One region of the Citrobacter sp. CRE-46 genome, then DNA from elsewhere that is predicted to be linked to it. Evidence: predicted binding sites of a transcription regulator. Region 1 holds the regulator's gene; each other region holds the start of a gene.
What was found. The regulator Fur, encoded in region 1, represses iron uptake genes when iron is present. The targets are predictions, from matches to a motif close to ATAATAATGAGAACNACTATCAA.

Region 2: a site for Fur is predicted at 8,485-8,507, ahead of AC534G_RS15210 (TonB-dependent siderophore receptor). Genes of this name have one in related genera too.
Region 3: a site for Fur is predicted at 6,537-6,559, ahead of efeU (iron uptake transporter permease EfeU). Genes of this name have one in related genera too.

Annotation. Positions count from the first base shown of each region.
Region 1 covers NZ_CM184341.1:3,632,757-3,643,032, reverse strand. The annotation lists gene AC534G_RS17930 (MFS transporter) at 1-67, opposite strand, end outside; gene tcuB (tricarballylate utilization 4Fe-4S protein TcuB) at 121-1,260, opposite strand; gene tcuA (FAD-dependent tricarballylate dehydrogenase TcuA) at 1,247-2,650, opposite strand; gene tcuR (tricarballylate utilization LysR family transcriptional regulator TcuR) at 2,748-3,674, opposite strand; gene fur (ferric iron uptake transcriptional regulator) at 3,802-4,248, opposite strand; gene fldA (flavodoxin FldA) at 4,538-5,068, opposite strand; gene ybfE (LexA regulated protein) at 5,224-5,511, opposite strand; gene ybfF (esterase) at 5,640-6,413, opposite strand; gene seqA (replication initiation negative regulator SeqA) at 6,607-7,149, shown strand; gene pgm (phosphoglucomutase (alpha-D-glucose-1,6-bisphosphate-dependent)) at 7,174-8,814, shown strand; gene kdpE (two-component system response regulator KdpE) at 8,910-9,587, opposite strand; gene kdpD (two-component system sensor histidine kinase KdpD) at 9,584-10,276, opposite strand, start outside.
Region 2 covers NZ_CM184341.1:3,114,834-3,125,109, reverse strand. The annotation lists gene hinT (purine nucleoside phosphoramidase) at 109-468, shown strand; gene AC534G_RS15245 (YcfL family putative periplasmic lipoprotein) at 471-845, shown strand; gene lpoB (penicillin-binding protein activator LpoB) at 859-1,500, shown strand; gene thiK (thiamine kinase) at 1,481-2,305, shown strand; gene nagZ (beta-N-acetylhexosaminidase) at 2,316-3,341, shown strand; gene ycfP (alpha/beta hydrolase YcfP) at 3,363-3,905, shown strand; gene ndh (NADH-quinone dehydrogenase) at 4,141-5,445, shown strand; gene AC534G_RS15215 (glycine zipper 2TM domain-containing protein) at 5,609-6,148, shown strand; gene AC534G_RS15210 (TonB-dependent siderophore receptor) at 6,206-8,386, opposite strand; gene comR (TetR family copper-responsive transcriptional repressor ComR) at 8,634-9,269, opposite strand; gene bhsA (multiple stress resistance protein BhsA) at 9,513-9,770, shown strand; gene ldtC (L,D-transpeptidase LdtC) at 9,857-10,276, opposite strand, start outside.
Region 3 covers NZ_CM184341.1:3,222,224-3,232,499, reverse strand. The annotation lists gene putA (trifunctional transcriptional regulator/proline dehydrogenase/L-glutamate gamma-semialdehyde dehydrogenase) at 1-3,736, opposite strand, end outside; gene putP (sodium/proline symporter PutP) at 4,158-5,666, shown strand; gene efeU (iron uptake transporter permease EfeU) at 6,617-7,450, shown strand; gene efeO (iron uptake system protein EfeO) at 7,509-8,636, shown strand; gene efeB (iron uptake transporter deferrochelatase/peroxidase subunit) at 8,642-9,925, shown strand; gene AC534G_RS15775 (hypothetical protein) at 10,172-10,276, shown strand, end outside.

The DNA.
Region 1 (10,276 bases):
GAAAATTACCGCTGGTTACCCGCAGTATTGCGCCGAAAGTTCCGGCGCGCGATGGTTGTTGTGTCATTGGGTTTGCTCCACTGTCTTATCATAATATTTATAGAGGTAAGAGTTTGCGGGTTAGTCGCCTGTGACCCCCGCTTGTTTGCCGCGCCGTTTCTCAATCGCCCACTTGAGTAAGGCTGCGCAGCGGTAAAATCCGTGGGCAAATTTTCCGTAAGGAATGGTCAGAAAAAGCGCCATGACCACGCCGAGATGAATGGCCAGTAAAATAGCCATCCATGAGGTGTCTCTTCCCGCCAGCAGCGCCAGACCGGTCAGACTGGTCAGCAGCAGCAGCAAAATAAAACCGCGATCCATCGGTTTTTGCCGTGCGTCGCCATGTAGCGGTGAGCGTTTAAGATTCAGCCATAGCAAGCCAGCCGGGCCGACAACCAGACCAATGCCGCCCAGCGTGCCCAGCATCACCGGAACGCTGAAGAACGGGTAGGGCGCTTCTATGCCTGCAAAGTAGTGATAGCCTGTAGCCACCACGGTGGCGGCAAAGCAGAGCATAAAACCGTAGAAGGTAAAGTGGTGGAAACGGCGGCGCATCAGGGTGAAAGCATCATCCGCTTCGTTACAACCTTTGCCGTGGCCACCATCGAGATATTTCAGCGTCAGCGCATCGTGTGAGGCTTCAGCAATCTCGGCGGAACGCGGCATACCCGGAGAGATCTCGCGCCAGAAGCGGATCACGCCCGCCATCAGCAAACCGATCGCCAGAATAAAGACCGAACCAAACATCCAGGCCAGCAGGTTATGCGGGAAAATTTGATAGAAATCCCCGGCCAGCGGAGGATGGAATAGTGAACCTTTCAAACCTATAGCGAGGAGTAAAAACAGGATCAGACCGAAAACCAGCGCCAGCGTCACGGTTACGCCCGCGCGACGATAAAGCGCGCCAAAGGCGGCGGGTTGCGCATAATGCTGATAGGTTTCGAGCCGGACCTCCGCCATCGCCTTCGGTACGTTGATGGCAAATTCATGAGGCGGGGCATACTGACACGCGTGCAGGCAAGCGCCGCAGTTATGGCACAAGTTCGCCAGATAGTTGATATCCGCTTTACCGAATTCCAGACGTTGCGTCATCGCCGGGAATACGGCGCAAAAGCCTTCACAATAGCGACAGGCATTGCACACCTGCATCACACGTTCAACTTCAGCTTCCGGTTCGGTGATAATTTGCGCTTCGATGATCAGTTTCTCAAGCTGCTTCATGACGTGTCTCCTTACGTGCGGCCAGCGCGGCTTCTTTTCCGGCAATGCGGCCAAAGGTTGTGCCGATCGACATCCCCACGCCTGCGGTGTAGCCCTTGCCCAACACGTTGCCCGCCATCATCTCTCCGGCGACGAACAGGTTACGGCTTGGAAGCCCGGCAAAATGCACAGCGGCGTGTTCGTTCACTTTTAACCCAAGATAAGTGAAGGTGATCCCTGGCCGCAGGGCATAGCCGTAGAATGGCGGCTGGTCCAGTGGTCGCGCCCAGTGCGTTTTCGCGGGTAGCAAATCTTTGGTGGCGCAGTTATCCAGAACGGTGTGGTTGAACTGACCTGGCTGGCAGGCGTTGTTGTATTGCGTCACGGTGTGGGTAAAACGTTCGGCATCCAGTCCTAACTGAAGAGCCAGCTCTGCCAACGTATTGGCCTGCGCGCCGGGAAAGACCGGCGGCATAAAGTGGCCAATAGCTTTACTGTCGATGATGGAGTAGCCAATCTGCCCTGGCTGTTGAGCGACCAGACGTCCCCAGATGGCGTAGCGTTTGGGCCAGAAATCTTCACCTTCATCATAAAAGCGCTCAGCGTCCCGGTTCACCACTATACCGAGCGAGACGCAGTCCACGCGGGTGCAAATCCCGCCGTCATATAATGGCGCTCTGGCATCAATGGCCACGCAGTGTGACTGGGAGGGATCGCCGATAATGTCGGCTCCGGCATCCATCATAAATTTGAGCAGTACGCCCTGGTTAAAGCGCGTGCCGCGAATCAGGAAGTTATCCGCTGGCCATTCGCCGCGCTCGTTCTCTCCCCATGCTTCTCGTAGCCATTCGCGGTTAGACTCAAAACCGCCAGCGGCAAGTACGCAGGATTTAGCGGTGATGCGCTCTTCGCCTGCCAGCGCCGCCACGAACTCGCCATTACGCAGTTCAAGCGCCTGAACCGGGGTGTTATAGCGGATCTGCACTCCCAGCTTTTCTGCGCTGCGATAATAGGCATTCACAAGGGCCTTTCCACCGCCCATAAAAAAGGCGTTGGTTCGCGCCACGTGTAAAGCGCCAGAGAGAGGAGGCTGAAAGTTAACGCCGTGCTGGCGCATCCAGTCGCGGCATTGTGAAGAGGTACGGATCACCAGACGCGCCAGCGCTTCGTTGGTATTCCCTTCCGTGACGCGCCACAGATCTTGCCAGAATTCTTCTTCAGGATAGCTGTCCACCAGCACATCCTGCGGCGCATCATGCATACAACGTAAATTACGCGTGTGTTGGGAGTTTCCTCCGCGCCATTCCCGGGGGGCCGCTTCGAGCAGGAGTACCGAAGCTCCTTGCTCCCGGGCGGTCAAGGCAGCACATAACGCGGCATTACCACCACCAATCACCAGAACATCAACCATCGTATACTCCATTACCATTTAACTATTTGTTAAATTTGTAATTGAAATGTATACGTACAGCTTGTGCGGGCGCTATGATGTGGTGCTAAACGGTACTTTAGTTATTGTAAAGAGTAGCGCCAGGCCAGCTTCCTGCTTCCACCAGTTGATGCATCACTTTCGTCAGCACCACACGGGCGGCAAGGCCTGCCGGGGTAAGTTCATCGTCAGAGAGGCTGACCAGAAAGTTAGGGCGGCTAAGTATCGGATTATAGACGCCGATCACTCTTAGAGTTTCTTTATCGAGATGGGAGATCGCCGCACCGGGCTGAAGAGTGGCGCCAATGCCACTGCGTACGGCGCGCATCAGTAACGCCAGACCATCAATTTCAGTAGCGATCTCAATATTTAGCGCGTGTTCCTGGCAGATGGCATCCAGCCTGCCGCGCAGACCGTGTCCCGGGCTTGGCATGATCAATGGAATATTTGCCAACTGGGCTGGAGCAATATTGTCGTCGACAATATCAGCCAATAGGGCATGGGTCCCAATCAAAAACAGCCGTTCTTCAAGAATCGGTCTGGCGCTCCAGCGCAGGATCTTTTCTTTTTGAAACACGACAGCCAGATCAATCTGGCGGGTATTAATCATTCGTTCCAGGTTGCCAGAGAGACTTTCCACCACATGCAGGCGAACATCAGCATAGCTTTCCCGCATGGCGTGAATAAATGGCATGCCGAGAACGGAAGCGGTACTGGGGGCCATACCGACGCTGACGTGTCCGGAAAGTCGGGCCTCACGCGCGGCGAGGATTGCATCGTCTGCATGCCGGAGCGCCAGCTGCGCCTGGGAGTAAAAAGCCAGTCCGGCGCTGGTGGGCGTCACACCGCGCGAGGTGCGTTGAAGCAGACGAATAGCAAGTTCGCTTTCCAGGCGCGTCATTTGCTGACTGAGTGCCGAAACACCGATATTGAGATCGAGCGCCGCGCTACCCATGCTGCCGGTTTCTACAACACGCACAAAATAGCGTAGTTGACGAAGTTCCATTTCAACTCTCCGAATGGCAATTGATTTTTACATTAAAGCAACATTGACGTAGAAGGAAGAGGGGGATGGTCAAATTTGGCCCATAAAAAAAGCCAACCGGATGGTTGGCTTTTCAGAAAGCGTCACATTATTTGCCGTCGTGCGCATGCTCATCTTCGCGGCAATCGCCTTCGGCGCAGTGGCCATAAAGATAGAGGCTATGGTTGGTTAAGCGAATACCATGTTTAGCCGCAATCTCACGCTGACGCGCTTCAATGGAATCATCGCTGAACTCGACCACTTTGCCGCAGTCGAGGCAAATGAGGTGATCGTGGTGATGCTGTTGAGTCAGTTCGAAGACGGATTTACCACCTTCAAAATTGTGGCGGGTCACGATACCGGCATCATCAAACTGGTTCAGCACACGATACACGGTCGCCAGACCAATTTCTTCACCCATATCGATCAGGCGTTTGTATAAGTCTTCCGCACTGACGTGATGGTTATCCGGTTCCTGAAGAACTTCCAGAATTTTTAAACGAGGAAGCGTTACTTTCAGGCCAGCCTTCTTTAATGCGGTATTGTTGTCAGTCATGCGGAATCTGTCCTGTAGCTAAACGATTCACTTCATTAACAGAAGTGACAGAAATTGCACTTGAGAAATTGCGTATCATTATAGAACTGCCATGGTTAAATGAAAACAGCAAGTCTCTGGCATATATTGTTAATCAAAACGTGGTATCGCCGACAAACACACTGTGCAACACCCGATTGGCATCCAGCCATTGTACAGGGTCAGACGAAAAAGTTACAAATTTGTAGCAATTATTTTGATTGGTTTTATCTATTGATGCGGCGCAGATGAAGATCTACGCCGCGCGAAATCAGGCATTGATGATTTCGTCGAGGTGCAGTTCTTCTGAGATCTGCTTAACCCATTTTTCTACACGTTCAGCGGTCAGCTCCGGCTGGCGATCTTCATCGATAGCCAGACCGACAAAGTGGTCGTCGTCAGCCAGGCCTTTGGACGCTTCAAAGTGATAACCCGCCGTTGGCCAGTGACCGACGATGGTGGCACCGCGTGGCTCAATGATGTCGCGAATTGTGCCTAACGCATCGCAGAAATATTCTGCGTAATCTTCCTGGTCGCCGCAGCCGAACAATGCAACCAGTTTGCCGTTAAAATCAATGTCTTCGAGGGTAGGGAAGAAATCGTCCCAGTCACACTGCGCTTCACCGTAGTACCAGGTTGGAATGCCGAGCAGCAGAATGTCATACCCTTCCAGGTCTTCTTTGCTGCTTTTTGCAATGTCATGTACATCGGCAACGTCTTTACCAAGCTGTTTTTGAATCATTTTTGCGATGTTTTCGGTATTACCGGTGTCGCTGCCGAAAAAGATGCCAGTGATTGCCATGAGTAAAATAACCTCTTGAAACTTATTGAAATGGTGGTGGCGCATTGCCCACGGATAAGGGCAATCATAGCAGAACAGTCAGGCATGCGGAAACAGCAAACACGCGGGACTGCACTCTGTGCTACACGATTTATGATTTAGAGCAGAAATTCAGACTATGCCTGACCGCGCAATGCGGTGAGTTGGGTCATCAGCATCTCTTCGATGAGTTCACTGCGACTCATGTTGCGCGCCTCGGCCAGCTCGTTTAACGCGTCAACGGCATCAGCGTTCAGTTTCAGTTCGACACGCTTAAGCCCGCGAACTTTGTCACGTTTAAGCTGATTACGTTTATTTATACGTAACTGTTCATCACGCGAGAGCGGATTAGTTTTGGGTCGTCCCGGGCGACGCTCCTGCGCGAACAGATCTAATGTCGTACGGTCCGTTTGTTCTTTGGCCATGATCTTGGTGACTTCGGGGAAACAATCAGCCAGGCGTCCGCCCGGATGGATAGCGCGCCATAATACATCAGCAGGAGAGGCACGCCAACGCCCACGCGCGTAATCGCGCACGGACGCTGAGTTTTTAATCAGTTAGCCGGTTCGTTCAGATAACGACGGATGGCCCGCAGCACTGCTTCAGGTTTTTCCGCATGTACCCAATGCCCCGCGCCTGCGATAACGTGCGCCCGAGCCTGCGGGAATTGTGCCAGCAGTTGCTCGCGATACGCTTCGGTGACATAAGGGGAGTTACCGCCTGGAATAAACAATGCCGGGTGCTCCCATGCCGGGAGGGTTTGCCAACCGACGATATTGGGATATTGATCCCATAATACGGGAACGTTAAAGCGCCACTCGCCGTCAACAAAGGATTTCAGCAGAAACTGAATAACACCCTCCTCTTGCAGATGCTGGCGCATGACGCTTGCTGCCTGCTGGCGCGAGGACGCTTGTGCCTCGGTTACGGCATTGATTGCCGCAAAAATCTCATCGTGACGGCGTACCTGATAGTCAACCGGCGCAATATCAATAGCCACCAGCCGATCGATACGATCAGGGGCTAACGCGGTTAACGCCATGACGGCTTTTCCCCCCATCGAGTGACCAATAAAGATCGCTTTTTCGATCTGTTGATCGTCCAGCGTATCCACCAGGTCTTGCGCCATGGCCGCATAATTCATCTCAGGCGAGCGGGGCGAGAGGCCATGATTTCGCATATCAACCTGGATGATATCGTGATCGACCACCAGGGAGCGTGCCAGGATCCCCAGGTTATCCAGGCTACCAAACAGGCCGTGAACCAGGACGATGGAAGAATTATTGTGCAGGTTTTGCGCAGATTGCGCTCGGATATTCAATTTCATGGCAAAGTTCTTTTTTTCACACTCACGGGTTAGGGTATCATGTTGACCATTCTGCCACAGGGCTGCAACAACTACGGTTACTCCGAGTTTTATCAGCCACCAGGCTTGACGCTATCCGCTGTTGGGATTTGCCTTTACACTACGCGTGTTAACCCAACAACTTGTATTCAGCTAAACACTGCACTGGATTAAGATGAAAACGATTGAAGTTGATGATGAACTCTATAGCTATATTGCCAGCCATACCAAGCATATCGGCGAGAGCGCATCCGACATTTTACGGCGTATGTTGAAATTTTCCGCCGCAGCACAGCCTGTCACTCCGGTAGTAAAAGAAGTCCGCGCTGTGCAACCTGTCGTGGAAGCTAAGCCGGTTAACCCCGTAAAAGATAAAGTGCGCGCGATGCGTGAACTGCTGTTGTCCGATGAATATGCGGAACAGAAGAAAGCAGTAAATCGCTTTATGCTGGTGCTGTCTACACTCTATTCTCTGGATCAAAACGCATTCGCCGAAGCAACGGATTCGTTGCATGGCCGGACGCGCGTTTATTTTGCGGCAGATGAACAGACGCTGCTGAAAAATGGTAATCAAACCAAACCGAAACACGTGCCAGGCACGCCGTACTGGGTGATCACCAATACCAACACCGGCCGTAAATGCAGCATGGTGGAGCACATCATGCAGTCAATGCAATTCCCTGCGGAATTGATTGAAAAGGTTTGCGGAACAATTTAATCCTTGCATTAGAAGGACCAGGCAATGGCAATCCACAACCGTGCAGGTCAACCTGCGCAACAGAGTGATTTGATTAACGTCGCCCAACTGACGGCACAGTACTATGTACTGAAACCAACGGCAGGGAACGCTGAGCACGCCGTCAAGTTCGGTACGTCCGGGCATCGCGGCAGTGCAGGTCGTCATAGTTTTAACGAGCCGCATATTCTGGCTATCGCCCAGGCGATTGCTGAAGAACGTGCGAAAAACGGGATTACTGGCCCGTGCTATGTGGGCAAGGATACCCACGCGCTGTCTGAACCGGCTTTTATCTCTGTGCTGGAAGTGCTGGCGGCGAATGGCGTCGATGTCATCGTGCAGGAAAACAACGGCTTTACGCCAACCCCTGCCGTGTCGAATGCCATCCTGGTCCACAACAAAAAAGGCGGCCCGCTGGCTGATGGCATTGTGATCACGCCGTCCCACAACCCGCCGGAAGATGGTGGCATTAAATACAACCCGCCAAACGGTGGTCCGGCAGATACCAACGTCACCAAAGTGGTGGAAGACAGGGCTAACGCGTTGCTGGCTGACGGTCTGCAAGGCGTGAAGCGTATGTCGCTGGACGCGGCGCTGGCATCGGGTCATGTGAAAGAGCAGGACCTGGTTCAACCGTTTGTGGAAGGACTGGCGGATATCGTCGACATGGCGGCGATCCAGAAAGCGGGTCTGACGCTGGGTGTCGATCCGTTGGGCGGTTCCGGTATCGAATACTGGAAGCGTATTGCGAAGCACTACAACCTGAACCTGACTATCGTTAACGACCACGTTGATCAGACTTTCCGCTTTATGCATCTCGATAAAGACGGCGCAATCCGTATGGACTGCTCCTCCGAGTGCGCGATGGCGGGTCTGCTGGCGCTGCGTGACAAGTTCGATCTGGCCTTTGCCAACGATCCGGACTATGACCGTCACGGTATCGTCACCCCGGCGGGGCTGATGAACCCGAACCACTACCTGGCGGTGGCGATCAACTATCTGTTCCAGCATCGTCCGCAGTGGGGCAAAGATGTTGCCGTCGGTAAGACGCTGGTTTCCTCGGCAATGATTGACCGCGTGGTCAACGATTTGGGTCGTAAGCTGGTGGAAGTGCCGGTCGGTTTTAAATGGTTTGTTGACGGTCTGTTCGATGGCAGCTTTGGCTTTGGTGGTGAAGAGAGCGCGGGCGCTTCTTTCCTGCGTTTCGACGGTACACCGTGGTCGACCGACAAAGACGGCATCATCATGTGCCTGCTGGCGGCAGAAATTACCGCTGTGACCGGTAAGAACCCGCAAGAACACTACAACGAACTGGCTGCTCGCTTCGGCGCGCCGAGCTACAATCGTTTGCAGGCGAGCGCGACCTCCGCGCAGAAAGCGGCGCTGTCTAAGCTGTCTCCGGAAATGGTAAGCGCCAGCACGCTGGCGGGCGACCCGATCACCGCACGTCTGACCGCGGCACCTGGCAATGGTGCTTCCATTGGCGGTCTGAAAGTGATGACTGACAACGGCTGGTTTGCCGCGCGTCCGTCAGGCACAGAAGACGCTTACAAGATCTATTGCGAAAGCTTCCTCGGCGAAGAACACCGCAAACAGATCGAAAAAGAAGCGGTTGAGATCGTCAGCGAAGTGTTGAAAAACGCGTAAACCCCAGGCCGGATAAGACGCTAACGTCACCATCCGGCATGAATACAAAAGCCGGATAGCATGTATGCTGATCCGGCTTTTTTATTCGACTAGACTTACGGCATAAAGCGATAGCCAATCCCGGTTTCGGTCAGAAAATGACGTGGACGAGCCGGGTCCCGCTCCAGTTTCTGGCGCAGGTGTCCCATATAAATTCGCAGATAATGGCTGTGCTCAACGGCGTTCGGCCCCCAGACCTGATTTAACAATTGGCGTTGCGTCAGTACCTTCCCGGCATTATTCAGCAGTACCGCTAACAGGCGAAACTCAATCGGCGTCAGATGGATTTCCTCGTCACCACGGTGTACGAGGCGGGCGGCGATATCCACTTTTACGTTGGAAAAATGCACCACCGGTTCGGGAGACGCGCCGCTGGCGTGGCGACGCAATGCCACGCGCAATCGCGCCTGTAGCTCGCCAATACCGAAGGGTTTACTGAGATAGTCATCGGCGCCGGCATCCAGTGCGGCGATTTTATCGCTCTCTTCGCTGCGGGCTGAAAGCACAATTACCGGGATTGCGCTCCATTGCCGCAGGTCGCGAATAAAATCAATGCCGTCGCCGTCTGGCAGGCCAAGATCGAGAATGATGAGATCGGGTTTTCGCGTGGCGGCTTCCAGCAAACCACGTTGTAGCGTTTCCGCTTCATATACACGCAGACCATCGGCTTCCAGCGCAGTGCGCAGAAAGCGGCGAATGGCCTGTTCATCTTCAACAATCAGTACGTTTGTCACATATCCTCATGAAAATCTTCAAGTTCAGGGGGGATCTCCTGGGGTAGTGTAACACGGAAACATGCCCCCCCCTGGGCACGATTATGGGCGGAAATGGTACCGCCGTGCACGTCCACAATCGCCTGACAAATGGCCAGTCCCAACCCCACGCCGGGTACCGATGACTCTTTGTTTCCTCTGGAAAATTTGTCAAAAACGCGCTGTTCCATACCCGACGGAATACCCGGTCCATTATCCCAGACGTCCAGTAGCAGGTGCTCGCCATCGACGCTGGCGTCAATGCCGATTTGTGCCTGCGGACCCGCATATTTTACGGCGTTCTCCAGCAGGTTGATCAACACCCGTTCAAAAAGCGGGCCATCGACATGGATCAGCGTCAACGGTTCGGGTAACGACAGGTTAATCGGAGCAGAGAGTCCTGGCTCCAGCATCTGCAGGGCGCTGCCCACCACCTCTTCCAGCGTTAACCACTCCTTCTTAAGATTAAAGCCGCCAGACTGAATTCGCGCCATATCCAACAGATTATTAACCAGTCGGGTGGTATTCAGCACGTGCTGGCGAATCTCACTGGCCTGGCGCGCATGCGGCGAACCTTCACTGGCCAGATCCAGCGTTAAAATCTCTGCCTGACCGAATAGCACCGTCAGCGGCGTACGTAAATCGTGGGACAGGGCGGCGAGCAGGGCGTT
Region 2 (10,276 bases), 520 kb from region 1:
GGGTTAAAGTTGAAAGAGCGTGAGTAACTCGCTCATACTCTATACTCGCAGTGTTACCCGGCGTAGCATGGCATAACGCTTGGGCTGTTAATGAAAAAGGAAAACGTCGTGGCAGAAGAAACTATATTCAGCAAAATTATCCGTCGTGAAATTCCATCGGATATCGTGTACCAGGATGAACTAGTCACAGCGTTTCGTGATATTTCCCCTCAGGCACCTACGCATATTCTGATCATCCCTAATATCCTGATCCCCACCGTCAACGATGTGACGGCAGAACATGAGCAGGCGCTGGGCCGAATGATTACTGTTGCGGCGAAAATCGCGGAGCAGGAAGGTATTGCTGCGGATGGATACCGTTTAATCATGAATACCAATCGTCACGGCGGCCAGGAGGTGTATCACATTCATATGCACCTGTTGGGTGGACGTGCGCTTGGTCCAATGCTCGCACATAAAGGTCTTTAAGCATGACCAGAGGATGCATTGCACTTTCACTGGGCTTGCTGTTGCTGGCAGGCTGTCGCTCACACCCCGAAATTCCGGTCAGTGATGAACAGTCTCTGGTGATGGAATCAACGATTCTGGCGGCGGGCATAACCGCAGAACAGCCCGTGTTAACAACATCTGATATTCAGGCCTCAGCATCCTCGCGACTCTATAACGAAAGACAAGAATCCGTCACCGTGCATTATCGGTTTTACTGGTATGACGCCAGAGGGTTGGAGATGCACCCTCTGGAAGCGCCACGCAGCGTGACTATCCCGGCTCATTCGTCGGTCACACTGTACGGCAGCGCCAATTATCTGGGGGCGCACAAGGTTAGACTTTATCTATATTTGTAAGGGGTGAATCTTGATGATCAAAATGAATCGCTACGCATTGCTTGCCGCGCTGGCGATGTTTCTTTCTGGGTGTGTGGCTCAACGTGAACCCGCGCCGGTAGAGGAAGTGAAGCCGGTACCGGAACAGCCCGCGCAGCCGCAACAGCCAGTACCAGTAGTACCAACGGTGCCAGGTATACCGCAGCAGCCGGGTCCGATCGAACACGAGGATCAAACGGCGCAGCCAACACCGCGCCAACGTCACTACGACTGGAACAGCGCAATGCAGCCGATGGTAGGTAAAATGCTGCAGGCCGATGGTGTCAAAGCGGGTGGTGTTCTGCTGGTTGATAGCGTGAATAATCGTACCAACGGCTCGTTGAACGCTGGCGAAGCGACTGAAACCTTACGTAACGCGCTGGCGAATAACGGCAAATTTACCCTGGTTTCCGCCCAGCAACTGGCTGTCGCTAAGCAGCAGTTAGGTCTGTCGCCGAACGATAGCCTTGGAACGCGCAGCAAAGCGATTGGTATTGCCCGTAACGTTGGTGCGCAGTATGTGCTCTACTCCAGCGCATCTGGCAACGTCAATTCGCCGGCACTGCAAATGCAATTAATGCTGGTACAAACTGGCGAGATAATCTGGTCAGGTAAAGGTGCCGTTCAGCAACAATAACAGACTGACGCGCGATGAAGTGCTGTCGCGCTACTTTCCGCAGTATCATCCCGTCGTAGCCAGCCACCACGGCCTGAGCGGCGGGAGCTGCATTATCGAATATCAGACCCACCGTTTAGTGCTGCGCTGCCATCACGACCCCGACGCGCCGGAATCGCATTTTCTGCGCCAATATCATGCCTTAAAACACCTACCGGAAAATCTTGCGCCCCGACCTCGTTTTTATACGCGTGGCTGGATGGCAGTCGACTTTTTTCAGGGTAAGGTAGAATCCAGATTACCGGACGCCGACGAACTTGCTGACTTATTGTATTATCTGCATCAGCAACCCCGACTGGGCTGGCGAATCAGTCTGCTGCCGTTACTCGAACAGTACTGGCAGTGCGGTGATCCGGCGCGTCGTACACCACATTGGTTACGAGCGCTGAAGCGGCTAAGAAAAAGCGGCGAGCCCCGACCTTTGCGGCTGGGGCCGCTGCATATGGATGTCCACGGTGACAACATCGTGCGCGGGCCGTCAGGGTTGCGGCTGATTGACTGGGAATATGCCGGAGACGGCGATATCGCCCTCGAGCTGGCGGCGGTGTGGGTCAGTGATGAACTCCAGCACCAACAGCTGGTCAGCGCCTATGGCCGACGAGCACGCATTGAGCCAACCGTTTTGTGGCGGCAGGTCAGGCGATGGCGACCCTGGGTAATCATGCTAAAAGCGGGGTGGTTTGAGTATCGCTGGCGACAAACCGGCGATCAACAATTTATCAGGCTGGCCGATGAAACCTGGCGGCAGCTAACAATGAAAGGATGAGGAGAGCAGTGTGGGCCCAGTAATGTTGGATGTCGAAGGGTATGAGCTGGACGCTGAAGAGCGAGAGATTCTGGCGCATCCGCTGGTAGGTGGGTTGATTCTCTTTACCCGAAATTATCATGACCCGGAACAGTTGCGTGAGTTAGTGCGCCAGATCCGTAGCGCGTCACGTAATCATTTGGTCGTGGCGGTTGATCAGGAAGGCGGACGCGTGCAGCGTTTTCGCGAAGGTTTTACCCGCCTGCCTGCGGCCCAATCTTTTGCCGCGCTACACGGTCTGGAAGAGGGCTGCAAACTGGCTCAGGACGCGGGGTGGCTGATGGCCAGCGAAATGATCGCCATGGATATTGATATTAGCTTTGCACCGGTTCTGGACGTGGGACATATCAGCGCAGCGATCGGCGAGCGCTCTTACCATGCCGATCCGCTGAAAGCGTTGGCGATGGCGACCCGCTTCATTGACGGTATGCATGCCGCTGGCATGAAGACCACCGGTAAACACTTCCCCGGGCATGGCGCTGTGACGGCGGATTCGCACAAAGAAACGCCAACCGATCCACGTTCAGAAGCAGAGATTCGTGCGAAGGATATGTCCGTGTTCCGGACGTTAATTACGGAAAACAAACTCGATGCCATTATGCCTGCGCACGTTATTTACAGCGATGTTGATCCGCGTCCGGCGAGTGGTTCGCCTCACTGGTTGAAGACGGTACTGCGTCAGGAGCTTGGCTTCGACGGCGTTATTTTCTCTGACGATCTGTCGATGGAAGGTGCGGCGATTATGGGAAGCTACGCCGAGCGTGGGCAGGCATCGCTGGATGCTGGTTGCGATATGATCCTGGTCTGCAATAATCGTAAGGGAGCGGTCAGTGTGTTAGATAATCTGTCGCCGATCAATGCAGAACGTGTTACACGTTTGTATCATAAAGGTTCATTTTCACGTCAGGAACTGATGGACTCGACACGCTGGAAGACGGTAAGCGCCCAGCTCAACCAGCTTCATGAGCGCTGGCAGGAAGAGAAAGCAGGTCATTAACGCACGTTTGGCGAGGATGCGATGATTATCTATTTACACGGTTTTGACTCTAATAGTCCGGGCAACCACGAGAAGGTGTTGCAGCTGCAATTTATCGACCCGGATGTCAGGCTGATTAGCTACAGTACGCGGCATCCTAAACATGATATGCAGCATCTGCTAAAAGAAGTGGACAAAATGTTGCAGCTTAATGTGGACGATCGTCCGCTGATTTGTGGCGTCGGGCTGGGGGGATATTGGGCAGAACGTATTGGTTTTCTGTGTGATATTCGTCAGGTGGTATTTAATCCTAACCTGTTCCCATATGAGAATATGGAAGGGAAAATCGACAGACCTGAAGAGTATGCTGACATTGCGACAAAATGCGTGACCAATTTTCGTGAAAAGAACCGCGATCGTTGCCTGGTGATCCTCTCTCGCCATGATGAAGCACTGAACAGTCAGCGCTCGTCAGAAGAGCTGCATCATTTTTATGAGATCGTCTGGGACGAAGAGCAGACGCATAAGTTTAAAAATATCTCCCCGCATTTGCAGCGCATTAAGGCGTTCAAGACGTTAGGTTAAGCCTGATGAGCGTCTAAAAAACCAGCTTTCGGGCTGGTTTTTTTGTCCTTAACCTTCGGGTTGTCTATCTTTTCAGCATCAAAACTTGATGCACATCAATTTTGGTATGACCAATGCACCGTTCGTGTTATTCTCACTCTCGAAGGACATTTTCATTATCGTAACTTGTTGTTAATTAAAGGCTATGCAAATAACTTTTAATTAACAATTGGTTAATAAATTTGAGGGGGTCACGTTGACTACACCATTGAAAAGGATCGTGATTGTCGGCGGCGGTGCTGGCGGACTGGAAATGGCGACGCAGCTGGGTAAAAAGCTGGGGCGTAAGAAAAAGGCCAAAATTACGCTGGTGGACAGAAACCACAGCCATTTATGGAAACCGTTACTGCATGAAGTGGCGACCGGTTCTCTGGATGAAGGTGTGGATGCGCTGAGCTATCTGGCGCATGCCCGTAACCATGGCTTCCAGTTCCAGTTGGGCTCGGTGGTTGATATCGATCGCGAAGCGAAGACCATTACTATCGCTGAGCTGCGCGATGAGAAGGGCGATCTGCTGGTTCCTGAGCGTAAAGTGCCTTATGACACGCTGGTGATGGCGCTGGGCAGTACGTCCAACGATTTCAACACGCCGGGCGTCAAAGAGAACTGTATTTTCCTTGATAACCCGCATCAGGCGCGTCGTTTCCACCAGGAGATGCTGAATCTGTTCCTCAAGTATTCCGCGAATCTGGGCGTTAACGGTAAAGTGAATATTGCCATTGTCGGCGGCGGCGCGACGGGGGTTGAACTCTCCGCGGAACTGCACAATGCGGTTAAGCAACTGCACAGCTATGGCTATAAAGGACTGACCAATGACGCGCTGAACGTCACGCTGGTCGAAGCCGGTGAGCGTATCCTGCCGGCATTGCCGCCGCGGATTTCCAGCGCCGCGCACAATGAGTTAACCAAACTGGGCGTACGCGTACTGACGCAGACGATGGTAACCAGCGCTGACGAAGGCGGGTTGCATACCAAAGATGGCGAATACATTGAGGCTGACCTGATGGTGTGGGCCGCAGGGATCAAAGCGCCAGACTTTATGAAGGATATTGGCGGTCTGGAAACGAACCGGATTAACCAACTGGTGGTTGAGCAGACGCTACAAAGCACACGCGATCCTGACGTGTATGCGATTGGCGACTGCGCTTCCTGCGCGCGTCCGGAAGGTGGATTTGTGCCGCCGCGCGCTCAGGCTGCGCACCAGATGGCGACCTGCGCGATGAACAATATCCTGGCGCAGATGAACGGCAAGCCGTTGAAAGCGTATCAGTACAAAGATCACGGTTCTCTGGTCTCGCTTTCTAACTTCTCTACCGTCGGTAGCCTGATGGGCAACCTCACGCGCGGTTCAATGATGGTAGAAGGCCGTATTGCGCGCTTTGTCTACATTTCACTGTATCGTATGCATCAGATTGCGCTGCATGGTTACTTCAAAACCGGCCTGATGATGCTGGTCGGCAGTATTAACCGGGTGATTCGTCCGCGTCTGAAACTGCATTAATATTGACCTCAGGCGTCGGACAACGCATCCGACGCCTTCCTTCAGAGTTCTCTGAATCATCTCGTTTTATCCCTGCCTTCCGCTATTTTCATCCGTAATCTGATTGGCATTCCTTACCTTCTGTTGCAAAGTTGTTGCTAATAGCAAAAAAGGAGGAAGTCCCGTGAATAAATCAATGTTGGCGGGTATAGGGATTGGCGTAGCTGCTGCGCTGGGTGTTGCAGCGGTGGCCAGTCTTAACGTTTTCGAGCGTGGCCCACAGTATGCACAAGTTGTCTCTGCAACACCGATTAAAGAATCGGTAAAAACGCCACGTCAGGAGTGTCGGAACGTGACGGTCACGCACCGCAAGCCGGTGCAAGATGAAAACCGTATCGCGGGTTCTGTGCTGGGGGCCGTTGCCGGCGGTGTTATCGGCCATCAGTTTGGTGGCGGACGCGGTAAAGATATTGCCACCGTAGCGGGTGCATTAGGCGGCGGCTATGCCGGTAACCAGATCCAGGGTTCGATGCAAGAAAATGATACGTACACCACCACGCAGCAGCGCTGTAAAACGGTGTATGACAAATCAGAAAAAATGCTGGGCTACGACGTGACGTACAAAATTGGCGATCAGCAGGGGAAAATTCGTATGGATAAGGACCCCGGCGCGCAAATTCCGTTGGATAAGAACGGACAGTTGGTACTGAATAACAAAGCGTAAAATAGCATTATCCTGAACATTAGCCCCCCATTCGCTCAGGCTGGGGGGCTTTTTTTATCAGAAGGTTAAGGCGTAGTTCAGACCAAAGGTACGACCCCGGCCCTTGTATTCATACAGTGACGGGCTGCCATAAGTTGGGCTGTACAGCAGTGGCGCACGTTGTCCCCATAGCGTGGTGTACTCTTCATTCAGCAGGTTTTCCACGCTGAAGGTCAGCTTACCTAATGGGAGCTGGTAGCTGCCGATAAAGTCCATGGTGTTATAGCCGTCCAGCTTATTGCCGCTGGCGTCACTCAGATCAAATGTTTGCTGGCTCTGTACACGCAGCGACCACGGTTCAGGCGCCCAGCCGACCCATGCGGTTGCTTTAGATGGTGAAGCCAGAGTGACATCCCATTTCTGCCATTTACCGTTTTGTTTCACTTCGGATTTAATGACGTTGAAGTTGCCGCCCAGACTCCAGTCAGTATCGGCGATGAAGTAATCTACCGCACCTTCCAGACCATAAATTCGACGATCGTCGGGCTGTACGTTTATGGTCATATCACTGCGGTTGATAACGATCGATTTATCCGAAGTGGAGTAATAAGCAGCCAGTTGCGTGCGCAGGTTATCGCCCGTGTAACGCCATCCCAGCTCGTACGAGTTAACTTTAATCCCTTCCAGGCGAGAATCCGCCACGTTGACGCTGCGCAGAAGTTGATAATGATCGCCAACCAGAGAATAGGTGCCGTTACCGTAATATTTTCCCGGATCCGGAAGCTCAACGCCCTGAGAGAAGTTAAACCAGGTTTGCTGGCGCTCAGTCAGGTGGGCGAGGATCCCGGCGTTAAACAGGAAGTTATCGTAATCGGTTTTGCCGCCCGGAATGGTATCCGCGGAGTTTGCAAGGCCCGTCGCGATTCCCTGCTGTTGGGCATAGCCAACGAAATCATCAACCCTGTTTTCGGTCCATTGATAGCGTACGCCGCCACTGAGAGTGAAGATATCGTTTATGTCATAGCTGTTTTGCAGGAAAGGCGCGAAGTTGGTGATGCTGTAACCAGGATAACGCCCGGTAGTATAAGCGGTACGGTTGTCCATGCCACCGGAGGGCAGAGAGTAAGCCAGATCGAAGAATTTCTGATTGGAATCGAAGGTTTCATGATCCGCATCGATACCCCACGTCAGTTCCCAGTCATCCATCACCTGGCTGTTGAGGGTAATTTTGGCACCGAACTGGTCGGTATCCTGCTGTGAGGCGGAGAAACTGGTGACCTTGCCTTTGCTCAGTGTAGGGAAGGGGTAGAATTTTAGCGATTCGTCGCGGTAATAGATTTGACTGACCAGGTTCTGACCAAAGAAGTCTGCATCGGAATATTGCAGACTGATCAGATGGCGCTCGGTGCCGGGAATACGATCGGAGTTCAGTCCGCTGCTGGTATAAGCTTTACCGTTTCCGGTCACGGCGGACATGTTCTCGCCGAGATCCAGCCCGTAATCTTCATCCCCCTGGCTCTTGTAGTACTGGGTAACCAGTTGTAATTGACGGTTATCATCCAGCTCAATCGTCCCGGTGCCCATCACGTCCAGACGATCGGAATGCTGCAGGCCGGTTTGGGTGTTATCCAGCAGCAGAGCATCGTGGTTGCCGTCATACCAACCACCAAACCGTTGATACGCGACGGACATACGACCGGATGCACGATCGGTTCCTCCACTCACCGCGGCGGCGACGCGTTCGTCATGATCGTTACTGTTATTAAACCCGCTTTTACTGCCCAGTTCGAGTTCGACTTCACGCTCAGGCTGACCTTTTTTTGTGACGATGTTGATCAAACCGCCGGTACTTCCTCCGCCATACAAGGATGTTGCGCCTGAGATGACTTCAATATGAGCAATGTTAAACGGGTCAATGGAGTCAAGTTGACGGCTGTCGGTGCGGGAGGAATTCAGACGGACACCGTCTATCAATACTACGATGGCGCGACCGCGCATGTTCATGCCGTAATTGGTTCGTCCCTGACTGCTGACATCAATTCCGGGGATTAACTGAGCAAGAACATCCTTGAACTCTTTACCACCCTGAACTTGCTGTTCAATTTCGCTTCCTTCAATAACCCAGGTCGTTTGCGCCATTTCTGCCACGGTGCGTTGGCTGAGGTTAGCGCTGACGATGAGATTCTCTTCCTCCGCTGCGATAGCCGGTAGGGTTAAGGATAATAAGAGCGGATTGAGCACCCAGAGACGCTTATGCATTTGTATTCCTTTTAAAAAAGTCGGTCTGTTTTTGTTATTGCGGTAGAGAAACCGAGAGTTACATTGGGAAACAGGTGTTAAAACAAATGCGAATATTGCTGATAATAATTGTCGTTATCAATACATTTTTTAAAAAAGATCTGCTAATGCGATGAAAACAATAAGGAATGAAGGGTTATTGGTACAAAAAACCGAGGGTTTTTAGCCCCCGGCGGTGTCATCTGTTCGTGGAAGAGAGAGGAAAGGATTAAGCTTTGATGAGTTCGGGCCACAGTCGCAGGGTGGTGTGTGCGATCTGCATCAGTTTCTCAAATGACGCGCCTTCACGGGCGCTAATCGACATACCCTGTAAAATGCAGTTCAGATATTCGGCCAGCTTTTGCACGTCGCAGTGGGCCGGAATTTCGTCACGCTGCTGGCGCTGACGAAGGAACTGGGTAAGCGTCTGTTCCTGCATCGCATGGCGTGATTTCACCGTGTGTGCGATCTCGCGGGAAGAGGCCGCCAGCGTCGCGGACGTATTAATCATAAAACATCCTGCCGGAGTATCTTTACTGGTAAAGCAGGTCGCTATGGCGGTGAAATAGTCTTCCAGTGCTGACTGAAGGCTTTTTTCTTCGCAAAACAGCTGAGCTTCGTGTTTCGCCGCGAAGCGAGTTATATAGCGGTCCAGCACGGCACGAAACAACCCTTCCTTGTTGGTAAACTCCGCATACAGCGTGGGCGCTTTCGCACCCGTTGCTTCCACGAGATCGGCGAGCGATGTCGCTTCATATCCGTGCTGCCAGAAGAGTGTCATGGCCTTATCAAGCGCGGCTTCCCTGTCGAACACTTTTGGTCGGCCACGGCTTTTTTTTGCACAACCTGTCGTTTCAGTTGTCATGGCGCCGATGTACCTTTGTTGGGTTTATTGAATAATCATTATAAAAATATTCCCCCCCACACTCCAGCGGATTAGCGATAAAAATAATTTATAGCTATTAGCATGAAAAATAAGGTCTTTATGTTTTATATAACGATCATTATAAAAAAATGTTGACGTGTGACCTGGATCACATCTATGATTTACATATCGATCGTTAAGTTAATCATTACGACACCCATTCATCTGCAAAAGGTCACTATTATGAAAAACGTAAAAACTCTGTTTGTTGCTGCTGTTCTTAGCTCACTGTCATTTGCCAGCTTCGCCGCTGTTGAAGTTCAGGCCACGCCTGCAGGTCAACAGAAAGTTGGTACTATCTCTGCAAATGCGGGGACGAACTTAGGTTCTCTGGAAGATCAACTGGCGCAGAAAGCGGATGAGATGGGCGCGAAGTCTTTCCGTATTACTTCCGTTACCGGTCCTAACACCCTTCACGGGACTGCCGTTATCTACAAATAAGATTTAACCCATCGCAATGCCACTGCGAGTTAAATAAAAAACCCCCGCGGAATAAAATCCAGCGGGGGTTTTTTTATGGGTAATGTTTACATCGGTTGTTGAGCCACATCGTGATGACGGGTGACATCGACCGGCATGCCTGAGCGAATCTCCATCGCATGTTCCATGACGGCAGGGTCCGTTTGCGCCGCATTCTTAAAGGTCTGCATTGCGGCGTTCAACACGATCGGCAGCAGTTGCGGGTCATCATTGATCTTTTCTGACAGCGGCTGGTGCACTTCCACCAGCCGCATGCCGTTAGGTTCGACTGAGGCTTTGATCGGCGTGTTAATGATATTGACTTTGGTTCCTGGTTTCACTTGACGGAACAGGGTTTCGATATCACCGTCGCGCAGACGAATACAGCCGGAACTGACGCGCATACCGATACCAAAATCAGCATTGGTGCCGTGCAGCAGATAAACACCGCCGTATGCGGCTAAGCGAATTGCGTGATGGCCCATCGG
Region 3 (10,276 bases), 410 kb from region 1:
CCGCTTTGGCAAACTGAATCCGCCCGGAGACTGCAACTGGCAGACGTTTTGCCAGTTCGCGATGGAACGCATCATCCGGCCACAGGATCAAGCTTCCCACCGAAGTCACAGCGGCAACCTGCACCAGCGCATCCTGCTCGTCATCAGCGATACACAGTACGCGCTCGCGCGGTAACAGCGTCCAGGTATTGCGCTCGCCGGTTGGTCCTGGCAGCAGACGTTGCGTTCCGGCCTGCGCCAGTTCACCAAACTGCTGGCAAAGCGCACGCAGCGACGGACGATCGGCGGCCCATTCGGTGAGTGCTTCCAGCGGTTGCACGAGAGCCGCTTTGAGCTGCGCATCGACAGGATAGTCTGCATCCTGACGGGCAAGCGTAATGCCCAGCGCATTCTCCGGGCGGTTAGCCAGCAGGCGGTACAGGTACAGCGGTCCACCTGCTTTTGGTCCGGTTCCTGACAAGCCTTCGCCACCGAATGGTTGCACCCCGACGACGGCGCCAACCATATTACGGTTAACGTACAGGTTCCCAACATGTGCAGATCCCGTGACCTGAGCGATGGTTTCATCGATACGGGTGTGGACGCCCAGCGTCAGGCCGTAACCGGAGGCATTAATTTGTTCAATCAGGCTGCCCAGATTGTTACGGGTGTAACGCACGACATGCAGTACCGGACCGAACACCTCTTTTTGTAATTCATCGAAGCTTTCCAGCTCGATAAGCGTCGGAGCGATAAAGGTACCGGTTTGCCATTCCCGCGCATCGTCACTGTTCTCACGCACGGCCTGGAATACCGGACGTCCTTTGGCGCGCATGGCCTGAATATGGCGCTCAATATTGGCTTTGGCTTCTTCATCGATAACCGGCCCAATATCGGTAGTCAGGCGACCCGGATTACCCATACGGCATTCTGCCATCGCCCCGCGCAGCATTTTCAGCGTGTGGTCGGCAATATCATCCTGCAGACACAGCACGCGCAGCGCGGAGCAGCGTTGTCCGGCACTGTCAAAAGCAGAAGCCAACACGTCGACCACCACCTGTTCCGTCAGCGCTGAGGAGTCGACGATCATCGCATTCATACCACCGGTTTCGGCGATAAGTGGGATTGGACGGCCCTGAGCATCAAGGCGGGTCGCGATATTGCGTTGCAACAGCGTGGCGACTTCCGTTGAGCCGGTAAACATCACGCCGCGTACGCGCTCATCGGAAGTGAGCTGCGCCCCGACGGTTTCGCCCTGGCCTGGCAACAGCTGTACCACGCCCGGCGGTACGCCCGCTTCGAGTAAAATAGCGATACCCTGGGCGGCAATCAGCGGAGTTTGTTCCGCTGGTTTTGCCAGTACGCTGTTGCCTGCGGCCAGCGCGGCGGCAATCTGTCCGCTGAAAATGGCCAGCGGGAAGTTCCACGGGCTGATACAAACTACCGGGCCTAACGGACGATGGGTTTCATTATCGAAGTCATCGCGTACCTGGCCTGCATAATAGTGCAAGAAGTCTACCGCTTCGCGCACTTCTGCAATGGCGTTGCTGAAGGTTTTACCCGCTTCGCGCACCAGAATGCCAATTAATTGCTGCATCTGGCCTTCCATCAGAACGGCAGCGCGATGCAAAATAGCGGCGCGCTCTTGTGGCGGCGTCGCAAACCAGATTGGCGCATTATTGACGGCGTTTTGTAATGCCTGTTCCACTTCGCTGTGAGTCGCTTCACGCACGTAGCCGACAATGTCTTTTGGCTCGGCCGGGTTAACGACCGGGGTCATTTCACCGTCAGCAACCGGCTGCTCGAGAATCGGTTTGGCATGCCATTTTTGCAGCGCGCTATTGAGCAGGGCAGAGGACAGCGAGGCCAGACGATGTTCGTTAGCCAAATCCAGTCCGCCTGAGTTTTCCCGGCCTTTACCGTACAGGTCGCGCGGCAGGGGAATCTTCGGATGCGGTAAACCTGTCTGGCCTTCCTGTTGCGCCAGTTTTTCCACGGCTTCGACTGGATCGGCAACCAGTTCGTCCAGCGGCAAGGTGGTGTCAGCAATGCGGTTGACGAACGAGGTGTTGGCGCCGTTTTCCAGCAGACGACGCACCAGGTACGCCAGCAGGGTTTCGTGTGTACCTACCGGCGCATAAATACGGCATGGACGGTTCAGTTTGCCATCCGCGACTTTGCCCGTAACCTGCTCGTACAGGGGTTCGCCCATACCGTGCAGGCACTGGAACTCATACTGACCAGGATAATAGTTTTGCCCCGCTAATTGATAAATCGCCGCCAGCGTGTGGGCGTTATGGGTGGCGAACTGCGGGTAGATCAGATTCGGTACGGCCAGCAGTTTTTTCGCACAGGCCAGATAGGAAACGTCGGTATACACCTTACGGGTATAAACCGGATAGCCTTCCAGACCGTCCATTTGCGCACGTTTGATTTCGCTATCCCAGTATGCGCCTTTAACCAGACGGATCATCAGGCGGCGGCGACTGCGGGTAGCGAGATCGATCAGATAGTCGATAACAAATGGGCAGCGCTTCTGGTAGGCCTGGATAACAAAGCCGATACCGTTCCAGCCCGCCAGTTCGGGTTCGAAGCACAGTTTTTCCAGCAGATCGAGGGAGATCTCCAGTCGGTCAGCCTCTTCGGCGTCGATATTAATACCGATGTCGTACTGACGGGCCAGCAGTGTCAACGATTTCAGGCGCGGATAGAGTTCATCCATCACGCGGTCATATTGCGCGCGGCTATAGCGCGGGTGCAGCGCCGACAGCTTAATAGAGATACCGGGCCCTTCATAAATGCCGCGTCCATTAGACGCTTTACCAATGGCGTGGATCGCCTGCTGGTAAGAAACCAGATAAGCCTGAGCATCAGCGGCGGTTAGCGCCGCTTCGCCCAGCATGTCGTAGGAGTAGCGGAAACCTTTTTCTTCCAGTTTACGTGCGTTAGCCAGCGCTTCGGCGATGGTTTCTCCGGTGACGAACTGTTCGCCCATCAGGCGCATCGCCATGTCGACGCCTTTACGCACTAAAGGTTCGCCGCTCTTGCCGATAATACGGTTGAGCGAGCGGGAGAGGCTGGCTTCGTTATGCGTAGAAACCAGACGACCGGTAAACAACAGTCCCCAGGTCGCCGCGTTAACGAACAGAGACGGGCTACGCCCAATGTGCGACTGCCAGTTACCGTTGCTGATTTTGTCGCGGATCAACGCATCGCGGGTTGCCTTATCGGGAATACGCAGCAGGGCTTCCGCCAGACACATCAGCGCCACGCCTTCCTGCGAAGAAAGGGAGAACTCCTGCAATAAACCTTGTACCATTCCGGCGCGACCGCTGGCAGTCTTCTGGTTACGCAGTTTGTCGGCCAGATCGTACGCCAGCTTATGCGCCTGCTCGGCGATGGGTTGCGGCAGACGTGCCTGCTCCATCAGCATTGGCACGGCGTCGGTTTCGGCGCGGCGGTACGCGGCGGTGATTGCCGCGCGGGAAACGGACTGCGGCAGAATTTGTTCGGCAAATTCCAGGAAAGGCTGATGCGTTTCATTCTGCGGCGTGGTTGACTCCTCGCCCTCATTCGCCGCGCCTGCCAGCAGTGCCGGCAGTTCAGGAAGCGCATCGTCGTTTTCCAGTCTTTCAAGATAATTAAAGATGGCTTGTTTAATCAGCCAATGCGGTGTGCGATCGATTCGTGATGCGGCTGTTTTAATACGCTCGCGAGTGGCGTCATCCAGCTTAACCCCCATCGTGGTGGTTCCCATGCCGTTTACTCCTGTTGTACTGAAATACGGGTCTGATAGTTACCGAGAAATATCCACTATGTTGCAACTTTGTGCAACCGTGTTAAATGTGACGTGGTTTGCAAGCTTGAAAATGAATGAAATGTTAATAAAGTTGGTGTTCGTGACAGGGCGAATAAAAATTACGGAATCTTTTTCTCTGCGGTAGTTAACACTTTTCAAAGGTGCAACCAAGAAAAGTGTGAGAGAGTGCAACCTACAGAAAAATGCTATCTACTCTGGATCAATTTTGATGTAAATGGTGTGTTAAATCGATTGTGAATGACCATCGCTTCCGGCAGGATACGGTCGCCTGGTAAACATAGATATCTTTGCCACGTTCCGGCAGGGTAATAAAACGGCAAGCCACGGCATTGCTGATACATAATTTTGGAGAGTTTTGATGGCTATTAGCACACCGATGTTAGTGACATTCTGTGTCTATATTTTCGGCATGATATTGATAGGGTTTATTGCATGGCGTTCAACCAAAAACTTTGACGATTACATTCTGGGTGGACGCAGTCTGGGTCCATTCGTGACCGCGTTATCCGCTGGCGCATCCGATATGAGTGGCTGGTTGCTGATGGGGCTGCCAGGCGCGATTTTCCTGTCGGGGATTTCAGAAAGCTGGATCGCCATCGGCCTTATTTTGGGCGCATGGATCAACTGGAAGCTGGTGGCCGGACGTTTACGCGTACACACCGAATACAATAACAATGCGCTGACGTTACCGGATTACTTTACCGGTCGCTTTGAAGATAAAAGCCGCATTCTGCGGATTATCTCCGCGCTGGTTATTCTGCTGTTTTTCACCATCTATTGTGCTTCAGGGATTGTGGCAGGGGCGCGTCTGTTTGAAAGCACCTTTGGCATGAGCTACGAAACAGCACTGTGGGCGGGGGCGGCTGCGACGATCATTTATACCTTTATCGGTGGTTTTCTGGCGGTAAGCTGGACTGATACCGTTCAGGCCAGCCTGATGATCTTTGCTCTGATCCTGACGCCGGTCATGGTCATTATCGGCGTGGGTGGATTCGATGATTCGCTGGAAGTGATTAAACAAAAGAGCATTGAGAACGTAGACATGTTCAAAGGGCTGAATTTTGTTGCCATCATTTCTCTGATGGGTTGGGGCCTGGGCTACTTTGGCCAGCCGCATATTCTGGCGCGCTTTATGGCGGCAGATTCTCACCATAGTATTGTGCATGCACGTCGTATTAGCATGACCTGGATGATCCTGTGTCTGGGCGGCGCAGTTGCCGTTGGTTTCTTCGGTATCGCTTACTTTAATAACAACCCGTCGCTGGCAGGTGCCGTTAACCAGAACGCTGAGCGTGTGTTTATTGAACTGGCGCAAATCCTGTTCAACCCGTGGATTGCCGGTATTCTGCTGTCTGCAATCCTCGCGGCGGTGATGTCGACCTTAAGTTGCCAACTGCTGGTGTGTTCCAGCGCAATCACCGAAGATTTGTACAAAGCGTTCCTGCGTAAAAATGCCAGCCAGAAAGAGCTGGTGTGGATTGGTCGTATCATGGTGCTGGTTGTGGCCCTGGTGTCCATCGCACTGGCGGCCAACCCGGAGAACCGTGTACTGGGTCTGGTAAGCTACGCCTGGGCAGGCTTTGGCGCGGCGTTTGGTCCGGTGGTTCTGTTCTCGGTAATGTGGTCGCGTATGACCCGCAACGGCGCGCTGGCAGGGATGATCATCGGCGCGGTGACGGTAATCGTCTGGAAGCAGTTTGCCTGGCTGGGTCTGTATGAAATCATCCCTGGCTTTATTTTCGGCAGCATCGGTATTGTCGTCTTTAGTCTGTTGGGTAAAGCACCATCAACCGCAATGCAGCAACGTTTTGCCGAGGCTGACGCGCATTATCACTCCGCGCCGCCGCCTCGTTTACAGGCAGAATAATCTACCTTTGTCCTCAGGCCCGCCGCGTGCGCAATACCGTTCGGTTAAGCATGTATGGAGAACGTTTTACCCTGAATTAGTTTCCGTTCACCTTATGTGCATTGCTTCTCTGATATCGCTATACCTGTGAACGTGCAAGGGAGGCTCACCGCCGCCTCCCTTGCATCCCAGGCTTCCGGCGGGAAAATCGTCGCTGCGCGAGCTATTCGTCTTATGCCGTCTGCCTGTCGGGTCGGGGCCGAGCCTGCGTCCCTGCAGGCCGTCCCCTCTGTCCGCATCCCTGCGGACAGACCCGGTCAGCCGTCAACGCCTCATCGATTTTCAGCCGGACCGGGGTCATCGCTTCAACGCTCTGACTTTCAGTAAAATCTTTTTTGCTGTTCAACATATTCAAATAAAAACACAGGAGGTCAGGTGTGGCTGGTCCGGCTGAAAATTGCCGACGTGTTTCCGTAAGGCCGGGAGAGGCAGCATGGATGCTGGCTCAGGGCGCGCTTTGCAGGGACGCTACCTCGCGCCCGGCCCGGTCGCCTGGAGGAATAAACGGAGGGGACCGCGGAGCGGCAATTTTCCCGCCGGGAGCCGGGATTGTAAAGGGCGTGGCGGAGAACGCCCTTTACACGTTCACAGGAATCGGTGTTTCAGAGAAACGATGTACATGAGGTGAACGGAATCCTTTCTCTGAAATAGCATGTTCATTACCTTCGCGAATACAGGTTGATGCTTTCTGATATAGAGGCGTTAACTTAATGACATTGACGCATGTGGGGGGCTTTTATTACCTACGCTGCAAGCTCGCTATAACCATTACCTGCCTAACCTTTTACATTCAGTCATCATTCTCAAAACATTCTGCTTGAGTTTTTCTTTCCTGTAATGATAATCACTATCACTGTAATTTACTTTTCTTTGCATCAATTGACTGAGAATAACGTTTAAGGGTTCTTCGCATGTTTGTTCCATTTCTAATTATGTTGCGCGAAGGGTTAGAGGCCGCGCTGATTGTCAGCCTGATTGCCAGCTACCTGAAACGGACTCAGCGTGGTCGTTGGATTGGTGTGATGTGGATTGGTGTGCTGCTGGCGGCGGCGTTATGCCTGGCGTTAGGGATTTTCATCAACGAAACCACCGGGGAATTTCCGCAAAAAGAGCAGGAGCTGTTCGAAGGCATCGTGGCGGTCATTGCCGTGGTGATCCTCACCTGGATGGTGTTCTGGATGCGTAAAGTTTCACGTAACGTCAAAGTCCAGCTTGAACAGGCTGTCGATAACGCGTTGCAGCGCGGCAACCATCACGGCTGGGCGCTGGTGATGATGGTCTTTTTTGCCGTCGCCCGCGAGGGGCTGGAGTCGGTGTTCTTCCTGCTGGCGGCGTTTCAGCAGGATGTCGGCATCTGGCCGCCGCTGGGCGCGATGCTGGGGCTGGCCACCGCGGTGGTACTGGGTTACCTGATCTACCTCGGCGGTATTCGTCTCAATCTCGGGGCATTCTTCAAGTGGACCAGTCTGTTCATTTTGCTGGTGGCCGCCGGACTTGCCGCTGGAGCCATCCGCGCCTTCCACGAAGCCGGGTTATGGAATCATTTTCAGGATGTGGCGTTTGACATAAGCAGCATACTTTCGACGCACTCGCTGTTTGGCACGTTGATGGAAGGAATCTTCGGCTATCAGGAGGCGCCAAGCGTGAGTGAAGTGGCTGTCTGGTTTATCTACCTGATTCCGGCATTCATTATTTTTGCGCTACCGCCGCGTTCAGGCACTACGGCATCGCGTACCGCACCTTAAAAACAACGCGATGCGGAATACTTTTTAGTTACAACATACTTATTCAAAGGACCAGGTTATGACGTTTCATTTTCGCCGTAGTGCGCTGCAGTTGGGTATTGCCACGCTGTTTGCATCCGTTTTTTCTGCACAAGCCGCCGATATTCCGCAGGTGAAAGTCACGGTTAACGATAAACAGTGTGAGCCGATGACGATCACGGTTAACGCCGGGAAAACGCAGTTCATCATCCAGAACCACAGCCAGAAAGCGCTGGAGTGGGAGATCCTCAAAGGCGTTATGGTGGTTGAAGAGCGCGAAAACATTGCGCCGGGCTTTAGCCAGAAAATGACGGCCAACCTGCAGCCTGGCGAATATGATATGACCTGTGGCTTGTTGACCAACCCGAAAGGCAAATTGATCGTAAAAGGAAGCGCTACAGCGGATGCCGCGCACAGTGATGCTCTGTTGAGTCTGGGCGGCGCGATTACCGAGTACAAAGCCTACGTGACGGCAGAAACCGCGCAACTGGTAGCGGGTACCAAAGCCTTCACCGATGCGATTAAAGTCGGCGATGTGGAAAAAGCAAAATCCTTGTATGCGCCAACGCGTCAGCACTACGAGCGTATTGAACCGATTGCCGAACTGTTCTCCGATCTCGATGGCAGCATTGATGCGCGGGAAGATGATTACGAACAAAAAGCTGCCGATCCGAAATTTACCGGCTTCCACCGTCTGGAAAAAGCGCTGTTCGGTGACAATACCACCAAAGGGATGGACAAGTATGCCGACCAGTTAAACCACGATGTCCTTGACCTGCAAACGCGTATTAGCGAGCTGGCCTTCCCACCGTCTAAAGTGGTAGGTGGCGCGGCAGGGCTGATCGAAGAAGTCGCAGCCAGCAAAATCAGTGGGGAAGAAGATCGCTACAGCCATACCGATCTGTGGGATTTCCAGGCCAACGTTGATGGCGCGCAGAAAATTGTCGATCTCCTGCGTCCGCAGTTACAAAAATCCAATGCTGAACTGTTAGCGAAGGTGGATGCGAACTTCAAAAAAGTCGATACCATTCTGAGCAAGTACCGTACCAAAGACGGTTTTGAAACCTATGACAAACTGACCGATGCCGATCGCAATGCGCTGAAAGGGCCAATCACGACGCTGGCGGAAGACTTGTCACAATTACGCGGTGTTCTGGGTCTGGATTAAGCACTATGCAGCATGATAATGAAAACGGCGTGAGCGAACCTTCACGCCGACGTTTGTTGAAAGGAATGGGCGCTTTGGGTGGCGCGCTGGCGTTGGCCGGCGGATGCCCGGTTGCCCATGCGCAAAAACCGCAAAGCGCACCGGGAACGTTGTCTCCTGATGCGCGTAGTGAAGTGCAGCCGTTTTATGGTCAATATCAGGCGGGGATCCTGACGCCGCAGCAGGCATCCATGATGCTGGTGGCGTTCGATGTTCTCGCCAGTGATAAGGCCGATCTTGAACGTCTGTTCCGGCTGCTAACCCGTCGATTTGCGTTTCTGACTACCGGTGGGCCTGCGCCGGATACGCCGAATCCGCGGTTACCGCCGATGGATTCCGGTATCCTTGGCGCATATATCGCACCAGACAATTTGACGATCACGTTGTCGGTCGGATCCTCGCTGTTTGACGAGCGCTATAGTCTGACACCGCAGATGCCGAAAAAGCTGCAAAAAATGACGCGCTTCCCGAATGATTCTCTGGATGCAGCGCTGTGCCATGGCGATCTGCTGTTGCAGATTTGCGCCAACACACAGGACACCGTCATCCACGCGCTGCGCGATATCATCAAACATACGCCCGATCTGCTCAGCGTTCGCTGGAAACGTGAAGGATTTATTTCCGATCACGCCGCGCGCAGTAAAGGGAAAGAGACCCCGGTCAACTTGCTTGGCTTTAAGGACGGTACCGCGAACCCGGACGCTACAGATGCGAAGTTGATGCAAAACGTGGTGTGGGTTACGGACGGGCAGGGCGAACCTGCGTGGGCGCAAGGCGGCAGCTATCAGGCCGTGCGGCTCATTCAGTTCCGCGTGGAGTTTTGGGATCGCACGCCGCTGAAAGAACAGCAAACGATTTTTGGTCGCGATAAACACACCGGTGCGCCGCTGGGTATGCAGCATGAGCACGATGTGCCTGACTATGCCAGCGATCCAGAAGGTGAGGTGATTGCGCTCGACAGCCATATCCGTCTGGCAAACCCGCGTACGAAGGAGACCGAGTCTAGCCTGATGATGCGTCGCGGTTATAGTTATTCGCTCGGCGTGACCAATTCCGGTCAACTTGATATGGGACTGTTGTTCGTCTGCTATCAGCACGATCTGGAAAAAGGTTTTCTGACGGTGCAGAAACGCCTGAACGGTGAAGCGCTTGAGGAGTATGTCAAACCAATTGGTGGCGGTTACTTCTTTGCGTTGCCGGGTGTCAAAACCGCAGATCATTATCTCGGACAGAGTCTGCTCGAAGCTTGATATCTATGCCCCGCAGCGCGGCGGGGCTTTTACTGACATCTTCATGAATGAACGAATTATTTTTTATGATCGGTCTGTGAATGAAATAATTTTGTCATCTTTCTGCAAGAGACTGTCTGTAGCGACAAGTCAAAATCAAGTTAATGGCAAGTAAAAATAATGTTGCATTAGCGAAAGATTATGATGTACTTATAAGTAACAGCGGTAGTTCCCGGCGGTGATAGTTGTTCACTATGGAGATCGCGAATGGAAAAGTCCTGTACTGGACACGTTTTTCACAGTAACAGCAGTACCTTACGCGGACGTTTCTCTTCCGGTAGCCACTTCGTCACCGCTAAATCTCTCCCCCTT